3 regions of the Neobacillus sp. PVCKKU3 genome follow, and region 2 is predicted to be linked to each of the others. Evidence: riboswitches for the same ligand, from Rfam matches in the RefSeq annotation. Region 2 holds a riboswitch; each other region holds the start of a gene.
What was found. Region 2 has a riboswitch for cyclic di-GMP ahead of ACNQGS_RS12175 (DMT family transporter). Riboswitches for the same ligand answer to the same signal wherever they lie in the genome.
Positions count from the first base shown of each region.

Region 1 (7,074 bases), on a different contig from region 2:
CGGGATGATGACGCCGACCGTGCGGCTGACGTTAGGTTCTGTGACAGCAATCTTAACCGTTGAGCGGGGAAGGCTGTCGATAAGCGTGATTTCAGGAATCAGCGTAATGCCCAGTCCGGCAGAAACCAACCCCTTAATGGCATCAATATCCTCGCCCTCGAAGGCCACCATGGGCTCAAAGCCAAGTTGCGCGCAGGCATCCACAATGATCTTACGCAAAATAAAGCCCTGAGGAAACACGATAAAGGGTTCATCCCGCAAGTCGCTTAACTTCAATACTCGTTTACTAGCTAGTGGGTGGGACTCGGGCAGTAAGGCTACAATGTTTTCGGTAAAAAGCGTTTTCCCAGTAATTTTCTTTTCCTTCTTTGGCACCGGGCCCATTAGCGCCATATTAAACTCTCCCTTTATTACCCCTTCAATTAAATAGGCATAGGATCCCTGATTTAAATGAAACTTTACATTAGGATACCGCTCTCTAAAGGCTGAAATCGTTGTTGGCAGCGTATACCCCGCTAGACTGCTGGGAAACCCAATACGGATTGTCCCTTTCTCAGGATCAAGGAATTCCTCTACCTCACTTGTGGCATCTTCAATTAGCTTGACCGCCTGCTCCATATGCTTTAAAAACATTTCACCAATCGGCGTCAGTTTGACATTTCGCCCTTCACGGATAAATAAGCTGACCCCAAGCTCCTCCTCCAGGTTGGAAATCTGCCTGCTGACTGCAGATTGCGCAACGTGGAGCCGATACGCCGCCTCTGTCACATGCTCCCGTTTAGCCACTTCTATAAAATATTTGATCTGCCTGAGCTCCATTTTTTTCATGCCCCTTCCAATCAATCTCATTCCTGTATTAATTATATCTATTATTAATATTGATTAGATTGATTTTACATAATAAAATTAATTGACGCGAAAAAATAAAATATTCAGTATTTAGGACAAATTTATTATTTTTAAAAAGGGGTGATTTCATGCAAACTATTGAGCATGTAAAACAGTCAGGATCACAGGCAGCAAGGGATTATGTAAGTGAAGTTTTTGAAACGGTGAAAAGCCGCAATCCATTCGAGAGTGAATTTCATCAGGCCGTTAAGGAAATTTTCGATTCGCTTGTGCCTGTATTTGCGAAACACCCAAAATATATGCAGGAGGGAATTCTCGAAAGAATCGTTGAACCTGAGAGGGTTATTACTTTCCGTGTTCCATGGGTGGATGATTCAGGCAAGGTGCACGTGAACCGTGGCTTCCGTGTCCAGTATAACAGCGCAATCGGGCCATACAAAGGCGGTCTGCGCTTTCATCCATCAGTTAACGCCAGCATCATTAAATTCTTGGGCTTTGAGCAAATTTTCAAAAACTCATTAACAGGCCAGCCTATCGGTGGCGGCAAAGGCGGCTCCGACTTCGACCCTAAGGGTAAATCAGACCGCGAAATCATGCGCTTCTGTCAAAGCTTTATGGCAGAGCTTTATCGCCACATTGGCCCAGACGTCGACGTACCTGCTGGGGATATCGGTGTCGGCGGAAGAGAAATCGGCTATCTTTTCGGTTATTATAAAAAAATCCGCGGCGGCAATGAGGCTGGCGTTTTAACCGGAAAAGGCCTCGGCTACGGCGGAAGCTTAACAAGAACCGAAGCGACCGGCTACGGTACCGTTTATTTCGTGCAGGAAATGCTGAAAGATCAAGGCCTAAGCATCGCCGGCAGCACCGTCGTTGTCTCTGGATCCGGCAATGTTTCCATCTATGCGATCGAAAAAGCTACCCAGCTTGGCGCTAAAGTTGTAGCCTGCAGCGATTCATGCGGCTATATCTATGATGAAAACGGCATTAATGTCGAGACTGTGAAACAAATTAAGGAAGTGGACCGCAAGCGCATCAGCGAGTATGTGAAGTACCATCCGGAAGCGCAGTACTATGAAGGCTGCTCCGGCATCTGGTCAATTCCATGCGATATCGCTCTTCCTTGTGCAACACAAAATGAAATCAATGAAGAGTCTGCAAGAATGCTGGTGGCAAACGGCGTGAAAGCTGTTGCAGAGGGCGCTAACATGCCATCTACTCTTGAAGCAGTCGATGTATTTTTAAACAACGATGTTCTGTTTGGCCCTGGAAAAGCAGCCAATGCCGGCGGTGTTGCAGTTTCCGCACTAGAAATGGCACAAAACAGCCAGCGCTTATCTTGGACGTTTGAAGAAGTCGATGCTAAACTGCATCAAATCATGATTAACATTTATCAAAACGCTGTGAAGGCATCCGAAGAGTACGGTTTCCCAGGCAATCTGGTGGTTGGTGCCAATATTGCCGGATTCACTAAAGTCGCTGACGCGATGATCGTGCAGGGCGTTATCTAAGATATTTGAAAAATCCCCTTTTGACGAGGGGATTTTTTTGTGTCTGCATGTTTTGGGGTGTGGTTGGTTACATTAACCATTGTTCAATTTAAATAGGAGGTTCGAATGATGGATAAAAACCTTGAAGGCAGCACCCATGAATTTGTCGAAAAGCTACATGAAAATCAGGCAAAGGATTTAAAAAACAGACAGAATCAGGGCAGTGATACGCCTAGTAAGAAATTGCCGAATAAGACACATTAAAGGCAGTAAGGAGGAACTTTAACTTAAAACCCTCCTTACTGCCCACTAAAATAATTATTTTCCCAATTTTCTAATTATAAATCATAAGTATCATATCATAGCGTTACCTATCGATAGGCGCTAGTATTTCTTACATTATCTATAGAGCATATTAATAGCCGAGGACTACTAATTTCCTCGGCCACCTTTATTTATTTTAAACTAAAATACACTTTTTTAACATCAGATCCATCATGGAGATTAATAGAGACATAGTAAGAACCATTTGATAAGCCCTTAGTACTTAAGTTGTAGATATACTGATTTGATGTTGGGTCATATCTAAACGCATCTCCTGTATTAGGTGTACTGTTGACACCTACCGATAATTCAGTACCTAAAGCTACATCGGTTATTTTTGTAAACGAAATGGTTGCATTTGCAGTTGAGACAAATGCTCCTTGAGAATCGGTCAATTGGAATTTAACAGGGATAGTGCTGCCTGCCTTGAACACGCTTGAACCATTGATAATTGGTTGAAGAACCCCACCAAAATTGTAGGCAACGTTATATATGATTGTCTTATTGAATATATTTCCAGCCCTGTCTGTTGCTGTTAACTCAACAGTGTGTAAACCAGCTGTTGCCGTATTTAGTGTACCGCTTCCTTCAGTTGCAAGACCAGATAATGCATCTGATGCAGACCATGTAGCAAGTTGGTTAAGCGTAAAAGTACCAATGTTTGATACAACTCCATCGTTTTCAAGAGTAAGGCCGCCAATAGTAATGACAGGTTTTGTTTTATCAATTTTTAAACCAAATACAGTTACTTGAGCACTAGTATTCCCTGCCTTATCTGTTGCAGTACCAGTAGCAGATTTGTTTAAACCTTCTTCACTAAGGGTAACAGGTTGTGTGAAACTTGCTACACCAGATAAGTTATCATTTGCAGCAAATGTAACAACTACGTCATCATTATACCAACCGTTTGAGTTAGCTTTCCTATCAGGGCTACCTGAAATTGTTGGAGCAGTTTTATCAATATTAATACCAGAAACCGTTGCTGATTCACTATTGCCAGCCTTATCAGTCGCAGTACCAGTGACAGATTGGCCTGCGCCTTCACCAAGAGTTTTATTGCCGGTTACACTTGCTAAACCAGATAATGCATCGTCTGCTGTAAAGCTTACTGTAACATCTCCATTATACCAACCAGATGAATTTGCTGCTCTGTCAGGGCTACCTGATATTGTAGGTTTTGTTTTATCAATATTGATACCAGAAACCGTTGCTGATTCACTATTGCCAGCCTTATCAGTCGCAGTACCAGTAACAGATTGGCCTGCACCTTCACCAAGAGTTTTATTGTCTGTTACACTTGCTAAACCAGATAATGCATCTTGAGCATCAAAACTAACTGTTACATCCTGATTATACCAACCATCAGAATTAGCCACTTTGTCAGTGCTTCCTGAAATCATAGGTTTTGTTTTATCAAAATTTATTGTAATTGGTGCAGAAGTACCTATATTTCCAGCTATATCACTAGCTGTACCAGTGATAGTATGAGTTCCGTCTTCAGAAACTATAACAGGTGCAGATACTGAGCCTGGTAAAAGACCAGATCCACCTTCTTCATCTACAGCGGAGAAATTAACTGTTACATTTTGGTTATACCAGCCATTAGTGTTTGCAGCTCTATCAGGAGTAGCAGTGACTACTGGAGCAGTTGTATCTAGTACTTGTTTCTTGGTTACAACAAATTTAATGGTGTCACCAAATTTATTTTCTAGGCTTGCTCCTTGTTGATTGTTATTAGTGATGACAACATTAGTACTATTAAAGGTAAATGAATATGTTCCTGGTTGTAAGGTAGGATCAACTTGAATAGTTGCAGGAACATTTTTAGAACTATCTTTGCCAGCTAGGTTTACTGTAACTAAATTGCTAGTAGTAATACTCCCATTTGCAGCAATTGTAAAGTTTGTAGGTAATTTAACGTCTGCATTAGTCATATTACCATCCGAACTTACAATAAGATTAAAAGATTGGGTTGCTCCTTGCTCAACAGATACATTAGTGGATGATGCAACTAATTCAGAGGTAGTAATCTCAAGTTCACCTGCCAAAGCAAAACCTGTTGGGACAAGACCTGAAATTGCCAACGCAGTAACTGCGCTTAGGGCTTTTTTGCTTAATACATTTATAAAGCTAATTTTCTCCATAACTTTTCTCTCCTCTTAAATAATGATTAAGAGGGCCGGTTACACTACTAACTCCATATAACCTAAGTGTCCAGATTGCCGGTTATATATCATCGCTTCCCAAAAAATTAAAAGTATCACCTGAAGTTATAATTTCCATAGCTCACCCTCTTCCCATTAACCCCCTATATCGATATCACCTTCATAGGGTTCGTTCAGTATATAGAACTAAATATCTATGAAAATATTATAATTTAAACTATAGTTTATAGGTATTTTTTCCCTTCGACATTACCCAACTGATTTTCGACAAAATCAGCAAAACTAAGTAAGTTTGATTAAAAGTAAATAACTTCAACAATAGTGGAATATATATTTTTATAAATAATTTGTGAGAAAACCGCACAAACGGTTTATTAATATGCTGGATACAGAAAAAAAGTGCACTAACCTTAGTTAGTGCGTTTAAAAGATAGGAGGAAAATAAAGTTAGAATTTTACACCCTTCTATATTAAGAATATATTAAACGATAGTGGAATTGAATGTTTTTCGAATGACAAGATCCGTCAAAATTTTATTCCTTTGTAGAAAAATAATTATTTAAATTGTAAATTTTCTCAAGTAACATAATAAAAAACGGAATAAAATTACGGCTTAATAGGAGAATCGTCATGAAACATTTCGGGCGGCATCATATCTATTTGTTCTTCATGATTCCTTCCATAGTTTTGACAGATTTATTTATTGTTTTCCCCGAAGAGCTGGAATGGAATATTGTTTTCTTTCTTTGCATTATGGTCCTGTTTGACCAAATTAATCTGAAGGTTTTTTCCGGTTTCGACTATTCCTTTTTTCATGTCATATTATCATTAATCATATTTGACCGTTTCTCCATTGTTTACGGTTTCATTTATTTGCTTGTTGATTGTTTCGTTGCTAGCTTCATTCAAAAAAGAGGCAGCATTCAATCCAGGATATCCTTGCTCACCATGTATATTATCACTATCATTATCTGCAACGAGATTTATAATGTTTATAGTGACAAGACTTATTTTGCTCGGTATCTAACTTTACTGCTTATGTTGACTCTAAGCATAGTTTTGAAATATGTCTATGTGTATTTAGAGACTGGGACAGCATCTAGTAAGCTATTTTTGGACCGGTTTGGACCTATGATGTTTGAAGTAGCTGTTATATTCCCTATACTATCTTTCTTCAATCAGCTTGAGGTTAATCTGGTACTTATTCTGTTTCTAACCTACTATACGATCATTGGATACCTGCATAAGCAGTTTATTTCGATTAATCAATCCCAGATCAATTTATTAACGAAGAAGATAATGAGAAAATATGACATCCCTATTGTTTTTATGGATTTGAAAGATATAAAGGGTGTTTATTATCCTAAGAAAAAAATAATTATCATCGACGAAAAAATGGATTACCCTGAGCAATTACAAACTATTTTTCACGAGCTGCTTCATTATCAAATACAAAGGTATTTTAAAATTCCAAGAAAATCAGAGGAACTTATTATCACATTATTTGAAGCCGCAGTTAGCTGGTACTATATCATAACGATTAAATACAGCTCGGAAATAGAGTAGGGGAAGGGGGTATATTATGGCCACTCCATTGGGGCATGAGTTAAGAAGATTAAGGTTAGAAAGAAATTTACGACTTGAAGAAGTTGCAAAGGGGACTGGAATCACCCTTCAATATTTAAGCATGCTTGAAAAAGGGGATCGTAAGTCTGTTTCGTTTGAGATCATGGCGGATATTTCAAGATTTTACGGAGTGCCGTTAGACTATTTTGCCGCTTTCCTAAAAGAGGCGGAATCCAAGCAGCTCTCGGACGTAGAAATCATGCTTTGGCAGGCAATTAATGAAAAGGTGCGGGAAGATATTTATTTTAAAAAAGGGAATTCGCTAAAAAGTATTTTTTCGAAATTGTTCCATTAGACCCAAAGGGGTGGTTTCTACCACCCTTTTAAAATTTTTAAAATCCAATACTTCCTGTATTCAGCGCCACATAAACCAGCCCAAACAGCCCCACCATCGTAACTGCAACAGCAACCCCAAAAACCTTAAATTTACGAAGAAAAGTAAAGCAAATAGCGGGCACAACCATCAAAACAACAAAATAAAACACTGTCGAATTTATGTATTGATACACGAACTTAAACAATTCTGCTTGTTCAAGCCCCATGACATAGAACAGGAGCCAGCCAATAATAATCCCCAGAATTACCTGTATACACACCTTCATATGAATCTTCATCCCTCC
Region 1 is NZ_JBLVQN010000003.1:156,300-163,373, forward strand. Features, by position in the region: gene gltC (glutamate biosynthesis transcriptional regulator GltC) at 1-819, opposite strand, end outside; gene gdhA (NADP-specific glutamate dehydrogenase) at 978-2,360, shown strand; gene ACNQGS_RS03675 (DUF4023 domain-containing protein) at 2,469-2,603, shown strand; gene ACNQGS_RS03680 (PxKF domain-containing protein) at 2,795-4,807, opposite strand; cyclic di-GMP riboswitch class II at 4,832-4,916, opposite strand; gene ACNQGS_RS03685 (ImmA/IrrE family metallo-endopeptidase) at 5,459-6,394, shown strand; gene ACNQGS_RS03690 (helix-turn-helix domain-containing protein) at 6,411-6,749, shown strand; gene ACNQGS_RS03695 (hypothetical protein) at 6,787-7,056, opposite strand.
Region 1: another riboswitch for cyclic di-GMP. It lies ahead of ACNQGS_RS03680 (PxKF domain-containing protein); the one in region 2 lies ahead of ACNQGS_RS12175 (DMT family transporter).

Region 2 (7,074 bases):
GGGAGTTTGGGGTCCCTTGGCTGCTTGAAAAAGGCCTGATTAAAGGGGACGGCGCGTTAATCGCTGAGCCATCCTCCCGCTTAAATCCGACAATTGGTCAAAAAGGCTCTTATTGGTTTGAACTGGAAGTATTTGGCGAACCGGGCCACGGAAGCCTTTCACCGCTGGCAGGGAATAATGCCATCACAGATGCCATTGCGGCGATTGAAAGAATCCGGACACTATGGGATCTGAAAATTACCATTCCTGAAGAGGTACAAGGTTTAATTGAAGTCTCTAAGAAATATATGCGCGAGATTGAAAAGGAACGAGAAAAGTTCCAGCCGGTTTTAGAAAGAATTACTGTTAATATTGGGACGATTCAAGGCGGGACGAAATCCAATGTCATTCCTGAAAGTTGCAAGGTTCAGGTAGACTGCCGCTTGCCTTTTGGAGTTACACGTGATGAAGTCACAGCCTATTTAACTAAGAATCTAGATGAACTGGGCATTCGTTATGAAATCCGCCCGTTTGGCTTCCGCAGCCATGCAAACTATACATCTGCTGATGACCCGGTATGTAAGGCGATTGTTGATAACATTTCCTTCGTGACCGAAGAGGAAGCTTACGGTGTTATGCAGTGGGCAAGCAGTGATGCTCGTCATTTCAGAGATTATAATATCCCGGTTTTACAATACGGACCTGCTTATTTGCCAACTATTCATGGGTACAATGAAAGGGTTCAAGTGGAAGATATCGTCCGCTGTACAAAGGTCTATGTCGCGGCGGTTATCGATTTCCTTTATCAGAAATAATTCAGATAAAGGCAGCGCCTTACTACACGCTGCCCAGGCTTTTGATGCAGTTACTTCCTCTAAACCCTTTTCTCCCTTTGTGGTTTAGAGGGGGTAACTGCTTATTATTGTCAAAAAAATCTTCTTTATTTTTACACCTATTAATTATGCTATAATTATAGCAACCATTTGTATTGGAAAAGGGGGACTTACTTCCTCATGTTAAAAACTTTAGATTTATCGCTAAAGGTGCTTATGATGTTTACGAAGGAAAAGCCAGTTTGGGGCGGACGTGAATTAGCCAACGAACTGGGTTTGAATCATACAAATATATACCGGATTCTCGAAACTTTAGAAAAAAATAGATTTGTATCAAAGGATAAAGTGACTAAAAAGTACTCCTTAGGGTATGCCACCTGGGAATTGGGCATGATTATGTATGAAAGCTTGAATGTCACGAAATTAATCCGTCCGATTCTAAACCGTCTAAAGGATGAAACGGGAGAGTCTATTTTTCTAACAGTCTTGGATGGACATGAGGCGGTTACGCTTGATGTTGTGGAACCAGAAAATAAAGTGAAGTTCTCCGTTTCAGCAGGGAGCAGGGCCCCTTTATATGTCGGCGCTTCCTATCGAACAATTTTGGCCTATTTACCGGATGAATATGTTGAGTCCATTATCGAAAATGGGCTGGTAAAATATACGAGGACAACGATGACAGACCCCGATGAACTTCGAAGAGAGCTAGAAAGCATCAGAGAGAAGGGTTGGGGCCATAGCCAGGGAGAATACACGGCGGAGGTCAGAGCGATTGCCGTTCCGCTGTTTGATGGCGAGGAGATTGTCGGTTCAGTTACTGTATCCGGTCCTATTTTTCGAATGGCCGAAGAAAAAATACAGGAATACCTTCCTCTTTTGATGGCAGCAAGGGATGAGATCGAGGGGGTTATTAAAAGATATCAATTGAAATTGAGAGTCTAGCTTGGAGGGAATGGCATGCAAGCATTAATTGGGGTGGCGACATCAATCCTTATCCATAATTTAAACGTGAAAGAAAACGAGCATATTTTGGTCGTGACGGACCAAGAATCCCACGAAATCGCTGATATTTTTTATCAAGCGGGGATTGTATTAGGGAATGAAACTCAGGTTATGAAGATGAAAACTCGGACCAAGTCCGGCGAAGAACCACCGCGGGCGGTTGCGGAAGCGATGAAGGCGGCTGAGGTGGTTCTTTGTATCACCCACCATTCGCTGACACATACTCGTGCTAGAAAAGAAGCCTCTGCACAAGGAGCGCGGGTGGCAACCATGCCTGGCGTCACCATGGACATGCTGCAGGAAGGAGCCATTACGGCCGATTATGCGGAAGTTGAGGAGCTAACCGCCTATTATTGCGAACTTTTAGATAAGGGCGAAGCTGTTACGATTGAAAAGGACCATACAAAATTGACCTTCTCTATTAAAGGAAGACGGGGGATTCCGAGCACAGGCGTGTTTCGTGAGAAAGGAGAATCCGGCAACCTGCCTTCTGGTGAAAGCTATATCGCCCCTCTTGAAGATTCCGCTAATGGCAGTATCATTGTAGACGGATCTATTGCAGGAATCGGCGTCTTGAAGGAACCTATTACCTTGACTCTTGAAAAAGGCCGTTTGGTAGATGCCAGCGGTGAAGACGGAAATCGATTGCTGGAAATCCTAGGTGACGGCAATGGCAGAATCATCGCCGAATTTGGCATCGGCACCAACAAAAAAGCCCGCCTGACCGGTAACGTCCTAGAAGACGAAAAAGTATTCGGAACCGTCCACATCGCCTTCGGCAGCAACAAACCATTCGGCGGCACCAACGAAGCCGGCGTACACATCGACTGCGTCATTAAAAACCCCGCAGTCACAATGATGCATGGGGACGGTTCTCGTGTCTCATTTTGAGGCAGAGGGACGGTTCGAGACCACTGAAAAACACTTGCAAATAATTGGAAGTTTTTCAGGATAAATAATTTCTACGAATAAAAAGAAAAATCCCCCATTTGGGTGTAATGGAATTGTCGAGAAACCATTACCAAGAGGGGGATTATCCATGCTTAAAGACAAAAATATGCAATTTAGCATCTATTCATTATTGAAGAAAATAGAGATATCTACCGATTTTTAACAAAACATGCATGACCGGTTAAAAAAGTGTTAGTAAAAAGTCGATTTTTCAGTTGTCTCGGACGGTTCTCATGCATCAAAAACCCCGTGAGCTTAGGCCCCGGGGGTTTCGTTTATGTGGAAGTTTTCGTTTTCAGCTGCTTTCTGCATTGGCGGGGCGGCTTTTTGTTTTTTGCTCATGAAGAAGAAGACGCCGAGCAAGACGAGGAGGCCGCCGGCGATTTGCCAGCCTGATAATCGCTCCCCGAGTAAAATGACAGCTAAAATCGTGCTGCCGACTGGTTCGCCGAGAATACTCATCGAAATGGTTGTCGCGTTCACATAGTTTAATAGCCAGTTATTAATCACATGGCTAAGGCTCGGAACGATGGCTAGCAGTAGGAAAATCCCCCATTCTTTAGGCGGATAATCGAGAAAAGGCACTCCGGCCCATAGATTATAAACAACAAGCACAATCCCCGCACAGAGGAACACGCTAAAGCTGTATATCCAGTGGGATACATTTTTCACGACGGTTTGCCCGATAAATAAATAACCGACCACCGCGATAACGCTGAAAAAGGAGAGAAGATCGCCACGGATGGCATCAGCGCTTAAGCCGAAGTCTCCCCAGCCAATCATCATCGCTCCGATGATTGCAATCCCCATAGTAGCCAGTGCGGAAGCAGTCGTTCTTTCTTTAAAAAGAAAAAATCCGCCTACCAGCGAAATAATCGGCTGCAGGGCGAGAATGATGGTCGAGCTTGCAACCGTGGTTAACTTTAAGGAGCCGAACCAAAGAACAAAATGCAGGGCCAGAAAAACTCCGGAGAAAAAGAGCATGGCGCCATTTTTTGGACTCACTTTTTTAAACTCCTTGCGCTTCACCCAGACCATCGGGGCCAATAACAAACTGGCAAACAACATTCGGTACATACTTAAAATAGAAGCCGGCGCGTCGGACCATTTCACAAAGATAGCCGAAAACGATATGGCAATAATGGATATAGTGAGCGCCAGGCTGATGGATTTTGAACTTATAGATTGTTTCATTGCTGCTTCCTTCCTTGATGGTGTTTTGAATGAACTCTCACAAATCTATTACTATTATCGCAGATATTGTTAGAAATTCGTAGACCTTTATTTTCCATGTCCAAAACCAATCAAGGGAGGAATTAATTCTCAACAATAACTATTTAATCTCATTTTATGGTAAGTAATCTTTTGTTCGAGCTTGCACTGCAACTCATAGTCAAGACAGTCTGCAAGCAACAGCTCATGGTAATTCACCCTAAACAAGTGCCACTCTTTTTTGAATTTAGCTAATAATGTATTCATTCCATTTCCACTCCTCTTCTATTGTCATAAATCGCAGGAGTCCGTATTCGGAAGCTGGCTAGCATGATGATCGGAATGACCAATGACCTTAGCCCCTGTAGCTTTGCGTCGCCATTTTTCAATGGGTTTGCCTTTATCGTACGATTTATGGAATTACTACTATTTTGACGATGAACAACTTGTCTCAGCAAGTGTTTTCCCGTTTTTTATATTGGGAAAAAATTATTCTTGGACTTTTAGAATCATGATATCTACCCGCCGGTTGGCCTGCCGGTGCTCTACTGTGTCATTCGGATACAGCGGCTTTTGCTCGCCAAAGCCGGCAAATTGCAATTTATCAGAAGAGATGCCATTTTGCTCAAAAAAGTAAAGAACGGACAAAGCACGGGCAGACGACAATTCCCAGTTCGACCTGAATCTGCCCCCGGTAATCGGGACATTATCCGTGTGGCCCTCAATGCTGATAGGGTTTTGCACTCCTTTAATCAAATCCAGCAAGTCACCCAAAATTGCAGGGGAATTTCCCTTCAATTCGGCGCTGCCGGACTCAAACAAAATGACATCCTTTAGGGAAAGCTTGATTCCCTTAGGCTCGTCCTGAACGGTGATGACCTTTTCCAAGCCGCGTGCCTCTATATAGCTTTGAATATTCTCCATCAGGCTGTGCAATTTTTCATTCTCTTCCTGTTTCTCTACCTTGCCGGCAGTTTTTTCGAGCGGCTTCACCACAGGAGAGCTGGCATTTTCTTTTAAAATCAAACTGCTTCCTTTGCCGCTCAAAGCTGAATTCATCGAAACCATGATTTGCTGCAGCTTTTCCGAATTGATACTGCTCGAAGCAAACAGGACGATAAACAAAGCAAGCAGCAGGGTCAAAAGGTCCGCGTAAGGAATTAACCAGCTTTCGTCCATATGCTCATCATTATCTTGCAGTCTCCGCCTCCTCACCGTTCTATTCCTCCTTTCTTACAAGATGTCCTAGTCAAAACGCAGCCTCTATTTTTCCAGCTTGAACTCACAGTCTTACAGACTCTCGACCTCTTTCACGACCATTTCCTCCTGTTTCAAACGTGCCTTTGTTGGCAAATAAACAGCCAGCTTTCGTTCAATCAATTTAGGTGTTAACCCTTCCTGGATGGCAAGAAGTCCCTCCATCATCATCAGTTTCAGGTCCTGCTCTTTTTTCGCAATGCGCTTCAGTTTATTGGAAATTGGATGCCACAGGACATATCCGGAAAAAATCCCTAACAAGGTCGCGATAAAGGCGGCGGCAATCGAGTGTCCGAGTTTGTCCATGTCCTGAAGATTTCCGAGCGCCGCAATTAAACCAACCACAGCACCCAAAACGCCTAGTGTCGGCGCATACGTCCCCGCCTGGCTGAAGACGAGGCTGCCGGCCTTGTGCCGGTCTGCCGCTGCTTCTAGCTCGCTAAACAAAATTTCCTCCATTTGGTCCCGGTCACTGCCGTCAATAATCATTTCAAGGCCATTTTTTAAAAAAGGATCCTCGACGGACTCGGAAATTTCCTCTAATGCAAGTACGCCTTCGCGCCTCGCCACCATCGACCACTCCACCATCATCTTGATGACTTCATCTTGGCTGGGCTGCTTTGGTTCGACAAAAGCAATTTTCAGCAGCATCGGAATTTTTTTTATTTCACTCATGGGAAAGGCGATAAACAAGGCAGAGATCGTTCCGCCAAAAATAATTAAAAAGGCAGCAGGGTTCGCCAACGCTTCAAACGATGCGCCTTTTAATACCATCCCTACACCGATAGAAACGATAGCCAGAATCAAACCGATAAATGTCGTCATAAATTTCTCCTTTTCTAATGATTGCTAAAATTAATAATTTATTGTAATTTAGTTTTACAAATATCGACAATCACAAACTTAAGCGTTTGGAAGGTGTTTTCTCTTGAAAGTCAGTCACGGATTTGGTGTCACAAACGATAAAATGTTTTTTCAAAAAGAAACGAAGCAAGCTGAATCATCCTCATTTCAACAGATATTGACAGATTCAAAAACCAATTTGGTAAAAGAGCAGCTAAGCTCCCTTTTAGACGGGATTCAAAAGCAAGGGGAGCGATTGGTTCAGTCACGAACGGCTGCTGATCTTCAAAAATATAAAAAATTAATTCAATCCTTTTTGCAGGAAGTTGTAAAAAATGGCCTCTCTTTAGAAATAACGGATTCTTTCACGTCAATGAATAGGGGGAGGAGGCTAAAAATTATTAAAGAGATTGATAAAAATCTGTTGGAGCTGTCGAAGAAAATTTTAGAAAAAGAGGATGCAAATATTCAATTGCTTGATAAGATAGGGGAAATCAAAGGCCTATTAATCGACCTCTATCTGTAATTTTGACACCAAAAGGATGAAAATGATGAAAAAAATCCTAACGCTAAGTGTAGTTCTTGTGTTAATCATCGCGGGCGGTCTTTTTTACTATCAATATCAAAAAAATAACCCTGTAAGCTCACAGGATAAGACGCTTGATCAGCTCGCTAATCAGACCATTCAAACGAAGCAAATCAGCACCAACCTCAATTCGGAAAACTTAATTCAAGTTCAGTTTTCGATTGAAATGGATTCCAAGAAAACGTTGAAGCAATCAGAAAAAATAAAGCCAATCATCGAAAGCGACATTATCAAGATTCTGTCTAAATCAAATAAAGACGATTTTAAGGATATTACTGCCTTCGAAGGAAAAATCAAAGACAAGCTTAACGAGCGGTTCTCTGATGGAAAAATTATGAACGTTTATACAACGGAACTATTAATCCAGTAAATTTTTAAAAAAAGGGAGAATAACGATGCTTAGAGGGATCG
Region 2 is NZ_JBLVQN010000015.1:69,915-76,988, forward strand. Features, by position in the region: gene ACNQGS_RS12160 (M20 family metallopeptidase) at 1-794, shown strand, start outside; gene ACNQGS_RS12165 (IclR family transcriptional regulator) at 993-1,754, shown strand; gene ACNQGS_RS12170 (aminopeptidase) at 1,770-2,705, shown strand; gene ACNQGS_RS12175 (DMT family transporter) at 3,021-3,959, opposite strand; cyclic di-GMP riboswitch class I at 4,291-4,386, opposite strand; gene ACNQGS_RS12180 (OmpA family protein) at 4,467-5,192, opposite strand; gene motA (flagellar motor stator protein MotA) at 5,268-6,059, opposite strand; gene ACNQGS_RS12190 (YaaR family protein) at 6,163-6,603, shown strand; gene ACNQGS_RS12195 (flagellar basal body-associated FliL family protein) at 6,629-7,033, shown strand; gene ACNQGS_RS12200 (flagellar hook-basal body protein) at 7,059-7,074, shown strand, end outside.

Region 3 (7,074 bases), on a different contig from region 2:
ATGAGCCGGACCAAGCGGATTAGGCGGATTAAACGAAGGGTTCTAAATAATTGATCGACGGGTATTAGTGCAAGAAGTTCAATCGGATGGTTTTTAGCAAATTCCCATTTATTTTTGCTTAACAACAACCGTATCACATAATCGACAGCGAAAAGCCCCCATACAAACCAGCCCAAAACATAATCTTCCCGCTCGGGCAATTCAGCAACCAAAGAAAAAATAATAAGTCCAGCTAACAAACATTCATAAACAAAACCAATCTTCCGTTTCAGCCTACATTCCCCCTTACCTAATTAATTTTAAGGGAAAAGCTTTGTAGAATACAAGGTTAAATGATGCATGGGGACGGTTCTCGTGCATCACTTCCACTTTTGGAAATAAAACATATCACTATTTGTCTTACTATCTGTTATAATTGCTATGTTTTTTATCGCTTTTCTATTTCAGGAGGTTCTCCTATGAATCAATTGTTACAATTAAACACGATATTTATTAGTATAATAATAGAAGCAATTCCTTTTATTGTGATCGGCGCGTTTGTTGCGGCACTGATTGAAGTGTTTGTTTCAGAGAATATGATTGTCCGGATCATGCCGAAAAATAAGATTCTTTCAGTGATAACTGCTAGTTTCGTAGGCGCAATTTTTCCAGGCTGTGAATGTGGAATTGTTCCAATTACGAAAAGATTAGTCGAAAAAGGTGTGGCCCTTCCCGCCGCGATTTCGTTTATGCTCACCGGACCAATTATCAATCCGATTGTTCTTTTTTCAACGTATATCGCCTTTGGCAATAGCTGGACGATGGTTTGGTATCGTGCCGGGTTTGCCATTGTGGTTTCGATTTTAGTCGGGATTGTTCTTTCTTTCGTGGTCAAGACGAACCAGTTAAGGCTGAATGCCGATGAACATGGTCATGTCCATGACCATTCGAAACAAAATACGAAGCAAAAATTGGTCAGCGTGATCACTCATACCATCGATGAATTTTTCCACGTCGGAAAGTACTTGGTGATGGGTTCGTTAATCGCTTCAGCGATGCAAACCTTTATCCCGACTTCTACGTTGGCTGCACTTGGACATTCCAAAGTAGCGGGTGTTCTTGTCATGATGGCGCTGGCGTTCATTTTATCAATTTGTTCTGAAGCGGATGCGTTTGTTGCTTCGTCTTTCAGAAACACATTTTCACAAAGTTCAATTGTGACATTCTTGGTGTTTGGTGCAATGGTTGACATCAAGAACCTGCTGATGATGTTCGGAACGTTTAAGCCAAAATTCGTTATCCTGCTTGTTTCGTTAATTTCAGCATTCGTATTTATCGGTTCACTATTACTGTAAAGGAGGGAAGAATATGTTTCGCGTCGTGATTTTATTATTGTTTACCAACTTGTTTTTCTATTTGCATTTATCAGGAAACATTTCGAAGTATATTAATATGAAGTATTCCTTTCTTTCCTACAGTATGATTTATGCCCTATTCTTCCTAACTATTGTAGAAGGAATCAGATGGTACTTTAAAGAGAAAAAATCAGAGATAGAATTGGAATGTCATGAATGCCATCACGATCATTCACATGACCATAAAAAGCCTTCTTTTGGAAAAAAGCTAAAAAGAACGGTTTCGTATACGATGATTGTTCTTCCCGCTTTGACAGGTGTGTTTTTGCCGGTAGCGACCCTAGATTCACAATTAGTTAATGCCAAAGGATTTAGTTTTCCTACGTTAGAGGACGGGGCCGACCGTTATGGCATGCACCAAATATTAAATCCCGACATGAGTAAATTTATGGGCCAAGATGCATTTACGGATTTAGTCAAAAAGGAATTCAAATCGTATAAAGGAAATGACCATATTACCTTAACAGATGAGGACTATTTAAAAGGTCTGGAAGTCATCTACAACTTTTCCGGCGAATTTGTTGGGAAAACCATGACGATGAAGGGTTTTTCATATAACGGTCCGGGGTTAAACGGCAACCAAATCTTCTTATTCCGATTTGGGATTATTCACTGTATTGCCGACTCTGGTGTGTTCGGAATGATGATTCAATTCCCTGAAAATGTCCACATCCCAAATGATCAGTGGTACGAAGTAACAGGAACGATGGACACGATGTATTATCAGCCTTTTAAAATGAAAATTCCTATTTTAAAAGTAACGGATTATAAAATCATCGAGCAGCCGAAAGATGCTTATGTTTATAGGAATAGTTTTTAAAATAAAAAAGAAAGCTCCAAGCACTTTAAAAAGTCCATGGAGCTTTCTTTTTCAAGTGGCTTCTAGAGTTGCCCTTTTTTAGATGAACCCTAGTCAGCAAAGCCAGAATGGAATAACACCTTTCTTGTATCGTAACGTTCTAAGGCAACCAAAAATAACCTTCTTTTCAACAATTCTTTTTCTAAGAATTTATAATTTTTGTCGGCCATTTTTAGTAAAGCTGTTATGTACCCCTCTATAATATTTTCATCACTAAGTTCCACCACATCCATTTCAAGTTCGTTGTCATAAACATATGTAGTCAAAATGAAATCCCCCTAAAATATATACTATTTTAGGCAGCTCAGCCATCATAGTTTCAAACCTTAGACCTGTAGCTTTGCGTCCCACTCTTTCGAGAAGTTTGCCTTTATCTAAATAAACTAATTATTTATATTATATTACAATTTTTTCAAATATTACATAACAAAAATTATAAAGATTCATGGGAAGATGCATGGGGACGGTTCTTATGCCTCATTTTTGCTAGAAATTGAGGCGCGAGAACCGTCCCTATGCATCATCTTAAAATTAGCTTTTGATTACTTTTTCTTTCTTTTTGCTTTCATCTATTGGTGCAGGCGCAGTACTTTGGTCATTGGCAGTCAAATCGATGCCATAATCTTTAGCAAACACCATATGAGTTTCCACAAGAACGTCCTTCGTGTTTTCATCTAAATTGAAAACTCGGGCACCGCGCAATCTATTTCGGTCAGCCCCTGGTAGGCCGTATGCGCCAAAACCTGTGCTGCCTGAATAGCCAAGCAAGATTCCATAATAATTACCCATATAAGTATTGACATGGTCGTGTCCACAGAAGACCCCTTTGACATCCCCTCTTTCTAGCATTGCTGAAAACATTCCGCTGTTGATTGGACCCGGGCATTCCTCTTCATTTCTTTCACCCACAATATTGTGTTTAATCAAGGCCTTTGCGTGATGGGCATCCGTTCTTCCGTCAACACTTCCAAACCACATAAATCTGTGCTCCCAAAGCGGTATATGAATAAATACTAGCGATGGAACTTTATGACCCCATTGCTGTTCCAGTTTTTTTGACGTCTCATAATACCAGCTGACTTGGTTCATACGGAGCCAGTCCCAGGTTGGGTATCCTTGAAAATCTTGACCCGCAATCGTTTGAGGGGCATATCTTCCACTGTCAAGCAGCCAGAGGTTGAACGCTGCATCTGTCCCTTTTGAATTTTTGATAAGAAGATTCATGTTACCCGTACCTGTAACGTCTTTTACCCCAGGTGTGTTCATATTGTATCGGTAAGACATATAAATGCCCAGCATATCTTCCTCATTTAGGCCGCTTTTTGGAGTGGAATCCTCATCATGATTTCCGTATGTAATGGCCCACTTAATCCCTCTTTGCTCCATCGGCTGGGCCACATTGTTGATGGCTTGTTTCATTTCGCTAGGAGTGTCACAGCCCCCAGTGATGTTGTCTCCGTTAAGGACTACAAAATCCGGTTTCTCTGTATCAAGGACCTTTTCCATCAGTTGTATGGTACGGCGGTCAATATTTTCATCATCCTGTGTATCATTAAACTGAACAATCTTGAATTTGCCGTCTGGATTAAATTGAAGCTTCATATCATCATTTAATTCAGCATAAGCTGTCCCAGTAAACAAATCTTTTGGAAGGCCAGCTGCTCCGAGTGTTAATGCAAGTGTACCTATACCTCCGATTTTGATAAATTTCCTTCTGTCCATTTCTTTTTGTGAATCCAGATTACTCATAACAAAACCTCCTCTAGTTTTTTAAGTTCACAGTTTAAAAAATATATCTATTAATAACATAGCAAGGAGATTTTAATTCTCTGTATAGGTTATGTAAATTGTTGATTATAAATTGGTAAAGAATTCTAGACAAAGATAATCCATCTAATGATTATGAAAAATACATTAAAAAGAATCGTAAAAAATCACACCAAAATTTAGGTGCTAATAGAAAAACAGAGTAGCCACTGGTAGGACCACCCTGTTTTCAGTTGATTATTTTAAGGTCAATTTTACAATGGTTAAATATATCCTTCCTGTTTTGATTTAGCCTCCTAAAAATCTGCAATATATCTATCTAGTTTTTATAGCATTAAATGCATCCTTCAAGGCATTGGCTGCCTGGTTGATGGCGTTATGCGCCTCCGCTAACACCCCTGGCATCCAGAAGAAACCGTGAATCATTCCGTCATAGCGTGTCGCTTCCACCGGTACGCCTGCTGATTTCAGCCGTTCCGCATAGGCTTCCCCTTCATCGCGTAACGGGTCAAAGCCTGCCGTAATCACCAGCGCTGGCGGAAGTCCGCTTAAGTCCTCTGCCAATAATGGCGAAGCATACGGATTTTGGCCATCCTCTTCATTACGAAGATAATGATTCCAGAACCAGACCATTGTATTTTTTGTTAAAAAATAACCCTCGGCATTATCACGATAAGAGTCCGTGTCATAAGCGTGATTGGTAACAGGATAGATAAGCATTTGATAGGCAAATGAAGGGCCTCCCTGTTCACGAGCCATTAAGGCCACAACTGCTGCAAGGTTTCCGCCAGCACTATCACCTCCTACTGCAATACGCTCAGGGTCTACTTGAATCTCGGCAGCATTTTCCGCCACCCACTTAGCTGCAGCATACGAATCCTCAGCGGCAGTCGGGAATTTGTGCTCAGGTGCCAATCGGTAATCGACAGAAACAACGACACAACCCGCCCTGTTTGCCAACATACGGCAAGGCACGTCTACAGTATCCAGGTTGCCGATAACCCAGCCCCCGCCATGGTAATAAACCAATGCAGGGAATGGCCCTTCACCCGCCGGCGTGTAAATGCGGACAGGAATTTCCTCTCCCTGTACTGGAATGGTCCTGTTTTCTACTTTGGCTACCTCTTCAGGCGCACCTGCTAATAAACTAAAATCACCCATCCTGGCTAGTTCAGGGGTAAGCTGCTCCATAGGCGGCGCACCGGCGGACTCTAATTGTTTTAAAATAAACCATGCCTGCGGATCAATATTTGACATGAAAAATCCCTCCTTAATTTTGCTATCATCTTGGTTATCGTGTGCTAGCAGAGAGGTAAACCCTTCATAGCCTCTTGCTGCAACATCATCACATATTAATCGATATAGCCCTACTCCACCCGCAAAGGCAAGGAATCCCCGGGGCTTACCGTCGATATTCGCACCCATGTACCAGGAATCTGTTTTAGTTAGCAGAGACATGTCGGCAATGGCGTGGCATTGCCGGCTCCAAAATGCTTCCGCCTCTTCAGTGGCCTCAAATGCTTCCAAATGATGCTCACGAAGATAATCAATGCAATCGGCAACCCAATCCACATGCTGCTCAATCGAAACCATCATGTTGCTTAGTACCGATGGGCTTTGCGGACCAGTCAGCATAAACATGTTCGGGAAGCCGGAAGTGGCTAGTCCAAGATAGGTCTTCAACTCGGCGCCGTCTGCCCACTTATTCTTGAGCGAGACATCGTTTTTTCCACGAATATCAATTTTAAATAAAGGGCCTGTCATCGCATCAAAACCAGTCGCAAACACAAGGACATCTAATTCATACTCGTTGTCTGTCGTCTTGATTCCATCTACTGTAATTTCCATAATTGGCGCTGCCTTAATATCAACAAGTGAGACATTTTCTCGGTTGTAGGTTTCATAATAGTTGGTATCTATGATAGGTCGTTTAGTAGCGTAGTAGTAGGTCGGCATTAACTTTTGTGCTACTTCGGGGTCACGAACAATTTGCTTAATCTTGGAGCGGATAAAGGATGCGGCTGTTTCATTCGACTCTGGGAGCAAAGCTATATCATTGTAATTGTAGGTAAGTGTAAATAGGCCGCCCTCCTGCCAGGCTTTTTCATATAAACGTTCCCGTTCTTCAGGGCTATCCTCGAGAGCAGACCGCATCCGAGGTCCATATGGTACACCGTGCTGCGAGTAACGCATGAGCTGTTTAATCTCATCATAATTTTCCCAAGTCTTGCGGATTTCTTCTGCCTCAAGTGGATGATTTTGCGCTGGACAGCTATACTGCGGTGTCCGTTGAAAGACGGTTAAGTGGCCTGCTTCTTTGGCGATAGCAGGAATTGCTTGAATGCCACTTGAACCAGTTCCAATCACCCCGACACGCTTGCCGCTAAAGTCCACCTTTTTGTGCGGCCATCTTCCCGTGTGGTACATCTCGCCTTTGAAGCTGTCCAAGCCTTTAATTTTCGGGATGTTAGAAGAAGAAAGACAGCCTAATGCGGTGATAAAGTATTCAGCTGCGACTGAAGCGCCATCATCCATGCGGATCTCCCAGTTTCGGGTTTCTTCATTGTAGCGGGCGGCTGTAATCCTTGTGTTGAACTGAATGTCGCGCCTTAGGTCCAGTTTATCTGCCACAAAATTTATGTAGCTTAAGATTTCCGGCTGCTCAGCATATCTGGCTGACCACGTCCACTCGTCCAAAATCTCTTTTGAAAAAGTATAATTGTAGTAAATACTTTCGATGTCACATCGCGCACCCGGGTAGCGATTCCAATACCAGGTGCCCCCAACATCATCCGCTGCCTCATAAACGCGAACCGAATACCCGGCCTCCCGCAGCTTATGAAGCATATACAACCCAGAAAACCCAGCCCCAACCACCACAGCATCAAACACCTGACCACTACCTTGATTCAAAGCCATCAACAAATGCCTCCTTTGTTACATGGGGACGGTTCTCATGCCTCATTTTCCTTACCCTTGACAGCATCAAACAAAATGATGGAAGAGAAACCGTCCCCGTGTTCTAATTGTAAGCGTTCCCAAATAATATTCTTT
Region 3 is NZ_JBLVQN010000038.1:4,931-12,004, forward strand. Features, by position in the region: gene ACNQGS_RS21845 (potassium channel family protein) at 1-239, opposite strand, end outside; gene ACNQGS_RS21850 (permease) at 441-1,334, shown strand; gene ACNQGS_RS21855 (TIGR03943 family putative permease subunit) at 1,348-2,214, shown strand; gene ACNQGS_RS21860 (hypothetical protein) at 2,304-2,519, opposite strand; cyclic di-GMP riboswitch class I at 2,549-2,632, opposite strand; gene ACNQGS_RS21865 (metallophosphoesterase family protein) at 2,785-4,002, opposite strand; gene lipP1 (LipP1 family hormone-sensitive lipase) at 4,336-5,277, opposite strand; partial or broken gene ACNQGS_RS21875 (flavin-containing monooxygenase) at 6,298-6,939, opposite strand.
Region 3: another riboswitch for cyclic di-GMP. It lies ahead of ACNQGS_RS21860 (hypothetical protein); the one in region 2 lies ahead of ACNQGS_RS12175 (DMT family transporter).